3 regions of the Paenibacillus sp. FSL K6-1566 genome follow, and region 2 is predicted to be linked to each of the others. Evidence: predicted binding sites of a transcription regulator. Region 2 holds the regulator's gene; each other region holds the start of a gene.
The links. The regulator Rex, encoded in region 2, represses fermentation and respiration genes when NADH is low (regulators of the CRP and FNR family bind a similar motif). The targets are predictions, from matches to a motif close to TTGTGAAATATTTCACAA.
Positions count from the first base shown of each region.

Region 1: NST08_RS12675 (nitrate/nitrite transporter) is a predicted target of Rex. The motif match lies at 2,567-2,584, and genes of this name have one in related genera.
Region 3: nadA (quinolinate synthase NadA) is a predicted target of Rex. The motif match lies at 2,385-2,402, and genes of this name have one in related genera.

Region 1 is NZ_JBBOSR010000001.1:2,881,077-2,885,461, forward strand. It holds gene narI (respiratory nitrate reductase subunit gamma) at 1-234, shown strand, start outside; gene NST08_RS12660 (GAF domain-containing protein) at 285-755, shown strand; gene NST08_RS12665 (sensor histidine kinase) at 752-1,831, shown strand; gene NST08_RS12670 (response regulator transcription factor) at 1,828-2,475, shown strand; gene NST08_RS12675 (nitrate/nitrite transporter) at 2,648-4,171, shown strand; gene NST08_RS12680 (YwiC-like family protein) at 4,304-4,385, shown strand, end outside.
Region 2 is NZ_JBBOSR010000001.1:2,561,172-2,565,556, reverse strand. It holds gene NST08_RS11200 (hypothetical protein) at 1-111, opposite strand, end outside; gene NST08_RS11195 (cell wall elongation regulator TseB-like domain-containing protein) at 375-893, opposite strand; gene NST08_RS11190 (amidohydrolase) at 922-2,220, opposite strand; gene NST08_RS11185 (redox-sensing transcriptional repressor Rex) at 2,198-2,860, opposite strand; gene dinG (ATP-dependent DNA helicase DinG) at 2,929-4,385, opposite strand, start outside.
Region 3 is NZ_JBBOSR010000001.1:62,112-66,496, forward strand. It holds gene hpt (hypoxanthine phosphoribosyltransferase) at 1-94, shown strand, start outside; gene ftsH (ATP-dependent zinc metalloprotease FtsH) at 195-2,252, shown strand; gene nadA (quinolinate synthase NadA) at 2,475-3,413, shown strand; gene nadB (L-aspartate oxidase) at 3,453-4,385, shown strand, end outside.

The sequences.
Region 1 (4,385 bases), 320 kb from region 2:
GATTTCAATTACCGGGAGACGATATCGGTATGGTTCCGCCAATTGTTCGTCCTTCGTCCGGATGCGTCACTAATGACAGAGGTGCCTTTGTCTTTCAAAATCCACATTCTGGCCGGGCTCGGTATTTTCGCTTTATGGCCGTTCACCCGTCTTGTCCATGTCTGGAGCGTTCCGTTGAATTATGTCGGAAGAAGATATATCCTTTATAGGAAGCACCGTAAATATGAATCGTAGACGAGAGAAGGCTTTGCGGCCTTCTTTTCTACATCAGAGGAGTTAGGGCTATGACGGTAATAGAACAGTCTGGCTATGATTATCAGCTGGAAATCGATAGGCTGCGGGATCGGTTTCAATTCGATTTCGTGTCGCTAGCGCTCGTCCAGCCTGCCGAAGACCGGTTTGTGCTGACGTGGCAGTATGCTTCAGGCAATCACAATGAGCGGTTTAAACGGATCGTGCTCCATTCGGGCAAAGGCGTCGCCGGAATTGTGTTCAAGACCGGAAAATCGATGCTCATTCAAAACGTTAACGCCGATATTGGTGCACGCGACTTATTTAATTTTCCGATCATTGCCGCCGAGAAGCTCAAGAGTCTGGGGGCCCTTCCGCTGTGGGTGGAGGCCCGGGTAATGGGCGTTTTGCTGGCCGGGTTCCGGGAGGAGAACCGGATGAATCCGGCGGTTTTTAACGATTTCCGGGAGCAGCTCGGGGTGACGTTTGGAGCTTTTCGGATCAGGGAGGTGTCGCAGACTTGATTACCATGACCGGGGATCGATTGAGCGAAATGCTGGATAAGCTGTACCGGAACGGTACGGAAGCCATCTTCTTTATGGATCAAAAAGGCGGCGTTGTCGGCATGAATCCGGCTGCCGAGCGGATTCTGGAGGTCGATGTCATTGAGCGGATTCAGTCGGGGATTGACGACTCGTTCTGTCAAACCTGCGAGGGATACACGGATGAACAGGAGCTGATGTCCTGCTCCCGATGCTATTTGAATTATCCTAAGGGAGAGTTTTCTTCCTTTCAAGTATATCTAAGGACAAGGGACGAAGGCATCGTGCCGTTCGCGGCAAGCTATCATACGATCGACGAAGAACAGGGCATCCGCGTATTGATGCTGCTTGATCTTACCAAACAGCTGAAGACGCAGGAAATGCTGCAGCGTAACCATATGCTGAAATACGTGATCAAAGCCCAGGAGGATGAACGCAAGCGGATTTCCCGTGAGCTGCATGACAGCGTCGCGCAGGAGCTCCTCAGCTCCCTGGTGGATTTGCGCGTGCTGAAATACATGAACGTAAGCGATGATGTGCTCAATAAAATCCAGCAGACGGAGCAGTCCTTGACGCGGCTGCTGGACGATATTCGGCATTTATCGGTAGAGCTTCGTCCCGCATCGCTGGACGATCTGGGCCTCGAAGCTGCGTTCAGATCGCACTTTAAATGGATGGAGAAGAATTATGGCCTGCTTGTGCATTTTTCCGCCGAGCTTGCGGCAGCCCGGTACAGCAACGAAATCGAGACCGTCGTTTACCGGGTATGCCAGGAGGCCGTGCTTAATGCGCTAAAGTATTCCGGGCTGGATGAGGTTCATGTGCGGCTGTGGGAGGAGAATGGGGTGCTTCAGCTGACCGTCCGGGATGAGGGCGTCGGCTTTAATATGTTTATTAACGAGGCGCAAGGGACCGGGCTCGGATTGTACGGCATGAGGGAGCGCGCGGAGCTGGTTGGCGGGCAGTTTACGCTGACTTCGTCGGCAGGCGCAGGCACAACGGTGCAGCTCAGTGTACCACTGTCTCAAGATGTAATGCAGGAGGGGGACCGTTCATGAAGATTGTCATTGCCGACGACCATGCCGTCGTTCGCAGCGGGTTCTCGATGATTATCAACTATCAAGAGGACATGGAGGTTGTAGCTACGGCAGCGGACGGGCTGGAAGCATACGCGATGGTAGCCAAACACAGGCCCGATGTGCTGTTGATGGACCTGAGCATGCCGCCTGGCGAGAGCGGACTTATCGCAACCGGCAAAATCAGTGCCGATTATCCAGACACCAAGATTATCGTTCTGACCATGTACGACGATGAGGATTATCTGTTTCATGTGTTGAAGAACGGCGCGTCTGGATATGTTCTCAAGAACGCGCCGGATGATGAGCTGATCTCCGCCATACGGATGGTCTACGCCGGAGGCACGTACATTCATCCGCAGATGGCAACTTCACTGGTGCGGGAATTTATCAAGAAGGACAGCGAAAGTCCCGAGCAGGATCCGCTTAGCAGTCTTTCGCAGCGGGAGCTTGAGATTTTGCCTTTGATTGCCAAGGGTTACGGGAATAAAGAGATCGCGGAGATGCTGTATGTATCCGTGAAGACGGTAGAGGCGCACAAAGCGAAAATTATGGAGAAGCTCAATTTAAAGAGCCGGCCCCAGCTGGTTGAATATGCGCTCAAGAAGAAGCTGCTGGATTTCTGATACTGCTACGGACATTAGCCGTCGAAGGGAAACCATCTGCCTATGAATAGGGAAGTTCCTTGTCAAGGATCAGGGAACTTCCCTATTATCTTTGTGAATACATGCACTTACAATGGAATTGGGGATCCATGATACGAAAGCCATTCATTTTTCGAGAGAAAAGGTGATGGGGATGATCAAAAAAATGCAGCTGCCGCTGCAAACGATGAATCTGGTGCTCGGTTTTATGGTATGGGTGATCATATCCGCGCTGCTGCCGTTTATCCGCGAGGATATTCCGGTTCCTGCTGACCGCGTTGCCATCCTGACGGCCATTCCGGTGGTGCTGGGCTCCGTGCTGCGCATTCCGCTCGGCTATTATGCCAATATCGTCGGGGCAAGAGTTGTATTCATCGTCAGCTTTATCGCGCTTTTATTTCCGGTATATCTTATCAGCTCGGCTTCCACGTTTACCCATCTTGTGATCGGAGGGCTGTTCCTCGGCATCGGCGGCGCCGTATTCTCCGTCGGCGTCACCTCGCTTCCCAAATATTATGCCAAAGAAAAGCTTGGGCTGGTGAACGGCATTTACGGCATGGGCAACCTGGGCACCGCCGTAACGACTTTTGCCGCACCGGTGATTGCCACGCAGATCGGCTGGTCGAAAACGGTGAAACTGTATCTGGTTCTGCTGCTAATCTTTGCGGGGTTGAACGTGTTCTTGGGAGACCGCAAGGAAGTCATGGTTCGGACACCGATCATGGAACAGATTCGGGGCGTGTACAAGAACGACAAGCTGTGGTATTTCTCGCTCTTTTATTTTATTACCTTCGGTTCATTTGTCGCATTTACCGTCTACCTGCCGAACTTCTTGGTCACGCATTTCGAGCTTGCCAAGGTCGATGCGGGACTCCGCACTGCAGGATTCATTTTGCTTGCAACATTGATGCGGCCGATCGGCGGCTTTCTTGCCGACAAATTCAAACCGCTGTTCCTGCTGATGGGCGTGTTTATCGGACTTACGGTTGCTGCGATCCTTTTGGCATTCTCTCCGTCGATCGGTTTATATACCGTCGGTTGTTTAACGATTGCGGTCGGTGCGGGACTGGGAAACGGAATCATCTTCAAGCTGGTTCCGCTGTATTTCAACAAGCAGGCCGGGATCGTGAACGGCATCGTGTCCATGATGGGCGGTCTCGGCGGTTTCTTTCCGCCGCTGATGCTGTCGTTCATCCATTCGGTTACGGGTCAGTATGCGATCGGATTCATGGCCTTATCTCAAGTAGCCCTCGCCAGCTTTATCATCGTCGTCTGGATGTACTTTCAGGACAAACTTTCGGTCTCCTCGAAGGTGTTTAACTCGACAGGCCAAGGCATTCTTGTCACGGATCCGAATGGAAAAATCCATGCGGTCAATCCAGCATTCACTGCGCTGACGGGATATACCGAGGAAGAGGTGGTCGGGAGAAATCCGAGCATCCTGAAATCCGGACGTCAATCTAAGGACTTCTATACCGAGATGTGGACGGAAATTGCAGAACGGGGCAGCTGGCAGGGTGAAATTTGGAACCGCAGAAAGAACGGGGAAGAGTATCTTGAACTGCTTACGATCAATGCCGTAAAGGACGAAACGGGAGATATTATTCATTATGTAGGCACATTCAGCGACATTACGGAACAAGCGGCAGCGGGCCGAGCAACGGCACGGACAACGTAGGGGCAGGAGCGTCATCGCTGCGGCAGTGATTCCTTGATGAAGCGAAAGCCTTGGGAAAACCTGCAAGTATCTTCAAACATTTGTTGCCTGGAGTCAGGATCGAATATCAGTTGGAAAGCGCAGGGGAGAAGGATGAACCGAACGAAGATCGTGATACCGCGGGAACACGGAGGATGGGCGATGCTCATCGTCCCCTATATGATCGGAATGACGG
Region 2 (4,385 bases):
ATCGGCCAGCGGACTCTGGACAGCGAAACGCTGATATAGAAACCATCCGCCGAAGAGCACCAATGCCGAAATGACAACCGTCAGCATGATAGGGACAATTCGTAGTTTCATGAAGTGCCTCCTTCAGTAGTAGTAATTTGTAGATTAGAATAAATCACATTTATATACAGTATCATATGCTATGACTAATAGATCGTTTTCTGTCTAATGAGTACAACAATGAGTATATCACATAATCTATACTTTTTCATGCCTTCCTGTGAAAATATTAAGAACAGTTTTTCCATATTTTTCAGACAGCGCTTACAAACCCAAAACAAAGAGGCTTCCTTGTACAATCGCGTACAAGAAAGCCTCTTTCCTGTATAACTGATTTATTGATTTGGAAGAATAATGTCCTCTCCGATCGCCTGTCCGTCCTGGAAGCGATAGAAGCGATAACCTAATTGGCCCTGATTCTCATATTGGAGCTGCCATGTATACTCGCCTTCATACATCACGGGGAGCAGCCGCTTGATCACAGCACCCGGCATCTCATTGCGAATCTGCTCGCGCATCTGCTCCTCGGACAATCCGCTGCTGAGCAGCACGGCCTGAACCGCATCCTTGCCTTCAACAGGAAGGTTATCATCCGTAAACTTCACCCAGACCATGATCTGATGCTGGTCCTGATTCGTTCCCGTGATGACCCAATAATTGTTGTTCTCGCCCCATACCGATTTGTAGGTCTTATCCTTCGTCACCAGGCCGCCATGCTGGCGAGCGGCTTGCACCGCCAGGCTCTCCTCATTCCACGTGTCCTTCATGACATAGGAATAGTACAGCTGCACGCATAGCAGCGCCAGCAGCAGCCCGGATATACTAAGCAAAATCCACTTTGTTCTCTTTTTCAAACCGTCTGATCCTCCCCCTTAATCTGCCCTAAAGGGTCGAAAGACGCTCGAATGAACGCTGGGCTTCACGGCGGATCCGTTCCTCATCCAGCGTGAGGCAGGAGCCGTGCTTAACCACCTGCTTGCCGTCAACCCATACATGCTCCACATCCTTGGCGGAGGCCGAGTAAATTGAATGCGAAATGTAGTCCGTGCGCGGCAGGAAATGCGCTTGATCGGTATCCAGTGCGATCATGTCCGCCTTCATCCCGACGGCCAATCTGCCTACGTTATCAAGAAATGCCGACCGTGCTCCATACTCGCTTCCCATTCGAAGCGCTTCGGCTGCCGGAATAGCCGTCGGATCGCCGCTGACGCCCTTGTGGATAAGGGCGGCCAGGCGCATTTCTTCGAACATGTCCAGGTTGTTATTGCTCGCTGGTCCATCGGTTCCTAGGGACACTGTCACACCTGCTTTCAACAGCTCGGGAACACGCGCAACACCGCTGGCCAGCTTCAGGTTGCTGCCGGGGTTATGGGATACCGCGACATCATGCTTAGCCAATATTTCAATCTCTTCGTCCGTCAAATGCACCGCATGCGCAACCAGCGTCGGACGCGAGAACACGCCGAGCTTCTCCAGATGGGCCACCGGACGCTGTCCGTAGTCATTCACATTCTGCTGCACTTCGGCTGCCGTTTCGGACATATGGGTATGAATCGGCAGATTCAAATCATGCGCCGCTTGAACGAATTTCTCAATGAAGTCTGGCGGGCAGGTGTAAGGCGCATGCGGCGAAATCATCGTCGTAATCCGGCCCTCCGCCTGACCGTGCCAGTCCTTTGCAAAGGCAATCGCCTCATCCAGCTTCTGCTTCTGTACTTCCGGAGGACACAGCCCGATGACGCCTCTTGTCAGCACTCCCCGCATTCCGGAGTCTTGGACAACCTTGGCGACCTGATCCATATGGTCATACATGTCAACGAAGGTTGTCGTACCGCCCTTCAGCATCTCGAGCACCGAGAGCGAAGTGCCCCAAAATACATCGTCGGCCGTAAACTTCGCTTCCATCGGCCACATTTTCTCCTGCAGCCAAACTTGCAGGGCCAGATCATCGCCAAAACCGCGAAGCAGCGACATGGCTGCATGTCCATGCGTGTTGACCAGCCCTGGAAGGAATAACAGATGCGTTCCGTCCATCACCTGGGTTTCTGCATCGACCTGAGGCTCCTCTTCCCCCAAATACGTGATGCGGTCGTCCTCCACAACCATATACCCGCGGAGAACCGGCTGTCCTTCCTGAAGCACGGCAAATGTTCCGTTCTTAACCATCCACTTCGTTGTCATGCTGCGCATCCTCCTTCCCATTGTCCAAATAGTAAGCCAGACTTTGCAGATCCGTCGTAAAATCCGCGGTGTGAATGCGGATATGAGGCGGCGCCTTCAGAATCGTCGGGGCAAAATTCAAAATCGCCTCGATTCCGGCGTTGATCAGCTGATTGGCTACGTTTTGCGCTTCAAAATCCGGTACCGTAATGATCCCGATTCGAATGCCGTATTCCTGGACCGTCTTGTCCAGCTCTTCCATCGGCTGCACCGTCAAGTTATTGATCTTCAGCCCGATTTTCGGAGGGTACGAATCGAAAATCGCCACAATCTTCATATTATCTTTCAGAAACGCGTTGTAATTGGATAGCGCATGTCCGAGATTGCCCGCACCCACCAGCGCAACGTTGATCTTCTGGTCCAGCTTCAAGATTTGGCGGATTTTCTCAATGAGATAGGAGACATCATACCCGATGCCCTTCCGGCCGAAATCCCCGAAATAGGCCAAATCCTTGCGGATTTGGGCCGGGTTCAGGTCGAGCTTCTGCCCAAGCTCCTGTGAGGAGACGGTGGACACCTCCCGCTTATGAAGCTCATTCAAATAGCGCAAATAGACTGGCAATCTGCGGACTACGGCCTCTGAAATTTTATCCGATTTCATGCATGCTCCCCCTATTAATAGGATGATAGTTCATCGCTTCCAATATAAAGCCTTGCTCCCCTTTAGGTTCACTCTTTTTCATTCTCCCTTTCCTCGAGCCACTGCGCAATACGGGGGACGATCCCCTCGGTCGGCATATGCTCCATTTTCGGTCCGGGCAGGGAATACAAGAAGTATTTTCCATAATACGATTCGATTACCCGGGTATCGTAGACGATCACGATTCCCTTATCGTGGGCGGTCCGAACAAGCCGCCCGAAGCCCTGCTTGAAGCGGATGACCGCTTGCGGCACCGACAGCTTCATGAACGGGTTCTTCTTCTGCTGCTGCAGCAGCTCGCTCTTCGCCTCGACCAGCGGATGGTTGGGCGGCTGGAACGGCAGCCGGACAATCGCCAGGCAGGTCAGCGCTTCTCCGGGAATGTCAACACCCTCCCAGAAGGAGCTGGTCCCGAGCAGAACCGACGCGCTGCTATCCTGGAACCGGCGTATCAGCTTCGTACGGCTCGTACCATCCATTCCCTGACCAAGCACCGTAATATCGCTGGCAGCCAGCGCTTCCTTCAGCGGCTCGTGCACCTGACGAAGCATCCGGTACGACGTAAACAGGACGAGCATACGACCTTGGGTCGCTATTGCCGCTTCAGAGAGCGACTTCACAAGCGTATCCACAAATACCGCATCCCCCACGGAGCCCTTCACGCTTGGAAAATCCCGCGGAATGACAAGAAGCGCCTGCTCCCTGTAATTGAACGGGGACGGCAGCTGAACCGTGTTCAGATTCCCTGCGTCCGCCGCCTCCTGGAGCCCTAGATTATCGATCATGAATTGAAACGATTTATCGACCGACAGCGTCGCCGATGTCAGAATCACGCTCCGCTTCTTGTCAAAAAACAATTCCTTCAAATGCTTGCTCACATCAACGGGCACGGCGTAGAGCTGCAGCGACTTGCTGCGGAAATTGCCGTTGGCCTCCATCCAGTATACGGTTCCTTCGTCATTCAGAGCCATGAAGGACCGCAAATCCTCGCGATGCGCAGCCAGATCCTTAAACAAGCCCGACAGGTCAGTCAGCAGGCTGTCCGCACTGTAATCGTCAAGCTCTTCCTTCATCTCGGCGATCAGCTTGTCTCCCTTGCGAACGACGTCTCCCAGCGTCACGTGAATCTGCTGTTCCAGCTCGGCGAGCGCTCCCCAATCCTTCGGCTTCTTCGCAGGCGAGAGCCGCAGCGTATATTGCCCTGCATCTCCAGGAGAAGCATCGCCGCGTTCCGGAAGCAGCCCGAACAGCTGGTCGCTGAGTCGGTCCCAAGTTTCTTTCACCGTGATCAGATCAGGATAGATCCGGTCGATGACCGCCGACCATTCCCCGGATTTCTCATGGGGAGAAGCCTGGAGCAGCTGCCGCAGCGCAGGGAGCTGCCCGCTTCGGCTGTCCTTGTATAGACGCGTCAATGTATGAACCACCGTAAAATATTTCATCTGCAGCCCGAGATGCTTGCCGGCCACATCCTCCAAATGATGGG
Region 3 (4,385 bases), 2.5 Mb from region 2:
CGCATTCGTCGTCGGCTACGGGCTTGATTATGCCGAGCATTACCGGAACCTCCCCTACATCGGGATTCTGAAGCCGGAAATCTACAGCAGTTAAACCGCGCCATATGGGCTGCTGCCACGGATCTTGGCCCTTTGTTGAGAAGGCCAGACAGGCTGTGGTAAAATATCTTATGTGTCTTGAGAGGAGGTAGGGGATGAGTCGGTTCATCCGGAATTCTGGTTTTTATTTGATTCTATTTTTGGTCGTGGTGGGCATAGTACAATTCGTCACTAACGGTGGCGAACAGGCCGAAGCCCCTAGTTATAATCAGCTGCGGCAGGAAGTTAAAGATAACAAGATAAAGGAAATGACGGTTCAATTCGACGGCTACGCGTATCTGGTGACCGGTAAGTATAGGGAAGTCACCGACGAGAAGAAGTCGGAGAATTTCTCGACCTACATTCCGGCTACTGATGCGGCGATGCAGGAATTGACCGCAGCCAGCGAGAGCAACGATGTAAAGCTGACCGTGGTGCCGATGGAAGGCCAAAGCATTTGGCTGACACTGCTTTCATCCTTTATTCCGCTCGTGATCATGTTCGTTCTGTTCTTCTTCCTGTTCAATCAAGCTCAGGGCGGCGGCGGCAAAGTGATGAACTTTGGCAAGAGCAAAGCCCGCTTATATAATGAAGAGAAGAAACGCGTTACGTTTGAAGACGTAGCCGGTGCTGACGAGGAGAAGCAGGAGCTCGTTGAGGTTGTCGACTTCCTGAAGGATCCGCGCAAATTCAACACCGTCGGCGCCCGCATTCCGAAGGGTGTGCTGCTCGTCGGTCCTCCGGGAACCGGTAAGACGCTCCTGGCTCGTGCGGTTGCCGGTGAAGCAGGCGTTCCGTTCTTCAGTATTTCCGGTTCCGACTTCGTGGAAATGTTCGTCGGTGTCGGTGCTTCGCGTGTACGCGATTTGTTCGAGAACGCGAAGAAGAATGCGCCATGTATTATCTTCATTGACGAGATTGATGCTGTGGGCCGTCAACGCGGCGCCGGCCTTGGTGGCGGACATGACGAGCGAGAGCAAACGCTCAACCAATTGCTCGTAGAGATGGACGGTTTCGGAGCGAACGAAGGCATCATTATCGTCGCTGCAACGAACCGCCCGGATATTCTGGACCCGGCGCTGCTGCGTCCGGGACGTTTTGACCGTCAGATTACCGTGGATCGTCCGGATGTTAAGGGACGTGAAGCTGTACTGAAGGTGCATGCACGCAACAAACCGCTGACGAAGGATGTCAAACTCGACATTATCGCGAAGCGTACGACTGGTTTTACAGGCGCGGACCTGGAGAACCTTCTGAACGAGGCGGCTTTGCTTGCCGCACGTCGTAACCGAAAAGATATATCGATGACGGAAGTCGACGAGGCGATTGACCGCGTGATTGTCGGTACCGAGAAGCGCAGCCGCGTGATCAGCGACCGCGAGAAGCGCATCGTTGCTTATCATGAAGCCGGTCATACGATTGTCGGTTACTTCTTGGAGCATGCGGATACCGTGCATAAGGTAACGATTATTCCTCGCGGCCGTGCCGGCGGATACGTCATCATGATGCCGAAGGAAGACCGCATGCTCGTGACGAAGCAGGAATTGCTTGACCGCGTAACCGGGTTGCTCGGCGGACGCGTGGCGGAAGAGCTGTTCATCGGAGAAATCGGAACCGGGGCATACAGCGACTTCCAGCAGGCAACCAGCATTATCCGCAGCATGATTGTGGAATACGGTATGAGCGAGAAACTCGGTCCGATGCAGTTCGGCACATCCCAAGGACAAGTGTTCCTTGGCCGGGATATCGGGCACGAGCAGAACTACAGTGACCAAATCGCTTACGAGATCGATCAGGAAATGCAGCGGTTTATCACCGAATGCTACGAGAAGTGTAAAGAGCTTCTGTCCAAGCATGCCAAAGAGGTTCATTTGATTGCGAATACGCTCCTGGAGAAAGAAACGCTGGAGCTTGAGCAGATTAAGAATCTCATTGAGACTGGAACAGTCGAAGGCAACGGCGGTGGCGAAGGATCCGGCTCTTCCGAGAATGGCGAGCCAACGATCGACAACATCGGTGATGTCCGCGTCCGTATTCAAGGGAAGGAAGAAGGCCAGCAGCCGACTTCTACGGAAGAGATTCCGAACAACCCGATGGATTCGAATCTGGATCGTAAGGATTCAGAGCGTAAAGATCCTCCTGGCGGATCGGATAATGATAGCAGTCTAACGTAAATTCGCTGAAATACTCGTATTTGGAATAAAAATGAAGAACCGGAGAACGATCATTCGTTTTCCGGTTCTTTTTGTGCTTCTTATCACATTGACAGGGATTAGAGGTCCGTGTACATTAGTTGTTAAATAAGGATGCGCATCCTTTCACAAAGGTTGCGAATGTCCTTCAAACATGGTCATCAAGCGGCTAATGCCGGATAACATAAGGGGAGAGGGTCGATCATGGAAGCTTTGGCACTGGAGCGCAAGGCAGAGCAGAACCGCGTGCTGCGTGAACGGTTAATGGAGTTGAAGAAGGAACGCAACGCCATCATTTTGGCGCACTATTATCAACGGGATGAAATTCAGGAAGTCGCCGATTTCCGGGGAGATTCCTTTTTGCTGGCTCAGAAGGCGGCCCAGACGGATGCCGAGACGATCGTCTTTTGCGGCGTGCATTTTATGGGAGAAAGCGCAAAGATATTGGCGCCGAACAAAACGGTGCTTATTCCTGACGAGCGAGCAGGCTGTCCGATGGCCGATATGGTAAACGTTGACGGGCTGCGCAAGCTGAAGGCCCAGCATCCGAATGCCAAAGTGGTCACTTATATCAATTCATCGGCCGAGATCAAGGCGGAGACCGATATTTGCTGTACATCCTCGAATGCGGTCAAGGTCATTCAGTCGGTCGATTCCGATGAAATCATTTGGGTCCCTGACAAAAACCTGGGGCATTACGTCCAGCAGCATACCGACAAGAAGCTGATCATCTGGGAAGGGTACTGCAATACGCATGATATGTTAACCGTGAAAGATGTAGTGGAGATGAAGGCGAAATATCCGAACGCCGAGTTCGTCGTGCATCCGGAATGCCGCCCGGAGGTTGTCGCTATGGGCGACTTCGTAGGCAGCACCACCGCCATTCTGGAATACTGCAAAAACTCGCCGGCCCAGGAATTTATCGTAGGAACCGAAGACGGAACCGGCTATCAGCTCCGTTTGGACAGTCCGAATAAATCATTCCATTTTGCGACCAAATTCCTCGTATGTCCGAATATGAAAGTGAATAATCTCAAAAAGCTGGTCAAAGCTCTTGAGACGATGAAGCCGCAGATTTACGTGCCGCCTGTCGTTGCAGAGAAAGCCAGAACTTCCCTAGAGCGCATGTTACAAGTTAAGTAGCATGCGCTACTCTTTCGCGAGAAGACAGGTGAGACGAGCGTGATACCGCAGTATTTGATCGATTTTGACCTAAAGGACCTGCCGGTAAAGAAGACGGATGTGATCGTCATCGGCTCCGGCATCGCCGGATTATATACCGCCATTCTGGCAAGTGAGCATCATAAGGTGCTGTTGATTACGAAGAAATCGCTGCTCGAGAGCAATACGCGCTATGCGCAAGGCGGCATCGCAGCCGTGACGGCGGAGGACGATTCACCGGCCTATCATCGGCAGGATACGCTGCTTGCAGGGGCCGGGTTATGCTCCTCGGCGGCGGTGGATGTGCTGGTTAACGAAGGACCGGCCGGTGTCCAGGAATTAATCCGTCTCGGGACGATGTTTGACGTCGAGAACGGGGAGCTCGCTCTAACGAAGGAAGGAGCCCATAGCCACCGCCGAATTCTCCATGCGAATGGGGATGCTACCGGCTATGAAATCGTACGCGCCCTTTCCATTCAAGTCGAAATGCTTCACAATATAGAGGTGTGGGATGATCATTTTGTCATCGATCTGGTTACCGATCAAGGCGAATGCCATGGAGCGATTGTCCAGTTGCCGGACGGGAAGCGGATCTTCGTGCGGGGCCAAGCAACGATTATGTGCTCCGGCGGTGCCGGTCAGCTGTACCGGTACACGACCAATCCCGAAGTTGCGACCGCCGATGGAGTCGCGATGGCCTATCGGGCGGGCGCCCAGATTCGGGACATGGAGTTTATTCAGTTCCACCCAACGGCGCTGAGTTATCCGGGAGCACCGCGGTTTCTGGTATCGGAAGCGGTGCGCGGAGAAGGCGCCGTGCTCCGGAATATTAAAGGCGAGCGCTTCATGCACAAATACCATGAGCTGCTGGAGCTGGCGCCCCGGGATATTGTCGCCCGGGCGATTGTGAGCGAGATGGAGGAGACGGGCTCCACGTTCGTCTACCTGGACATT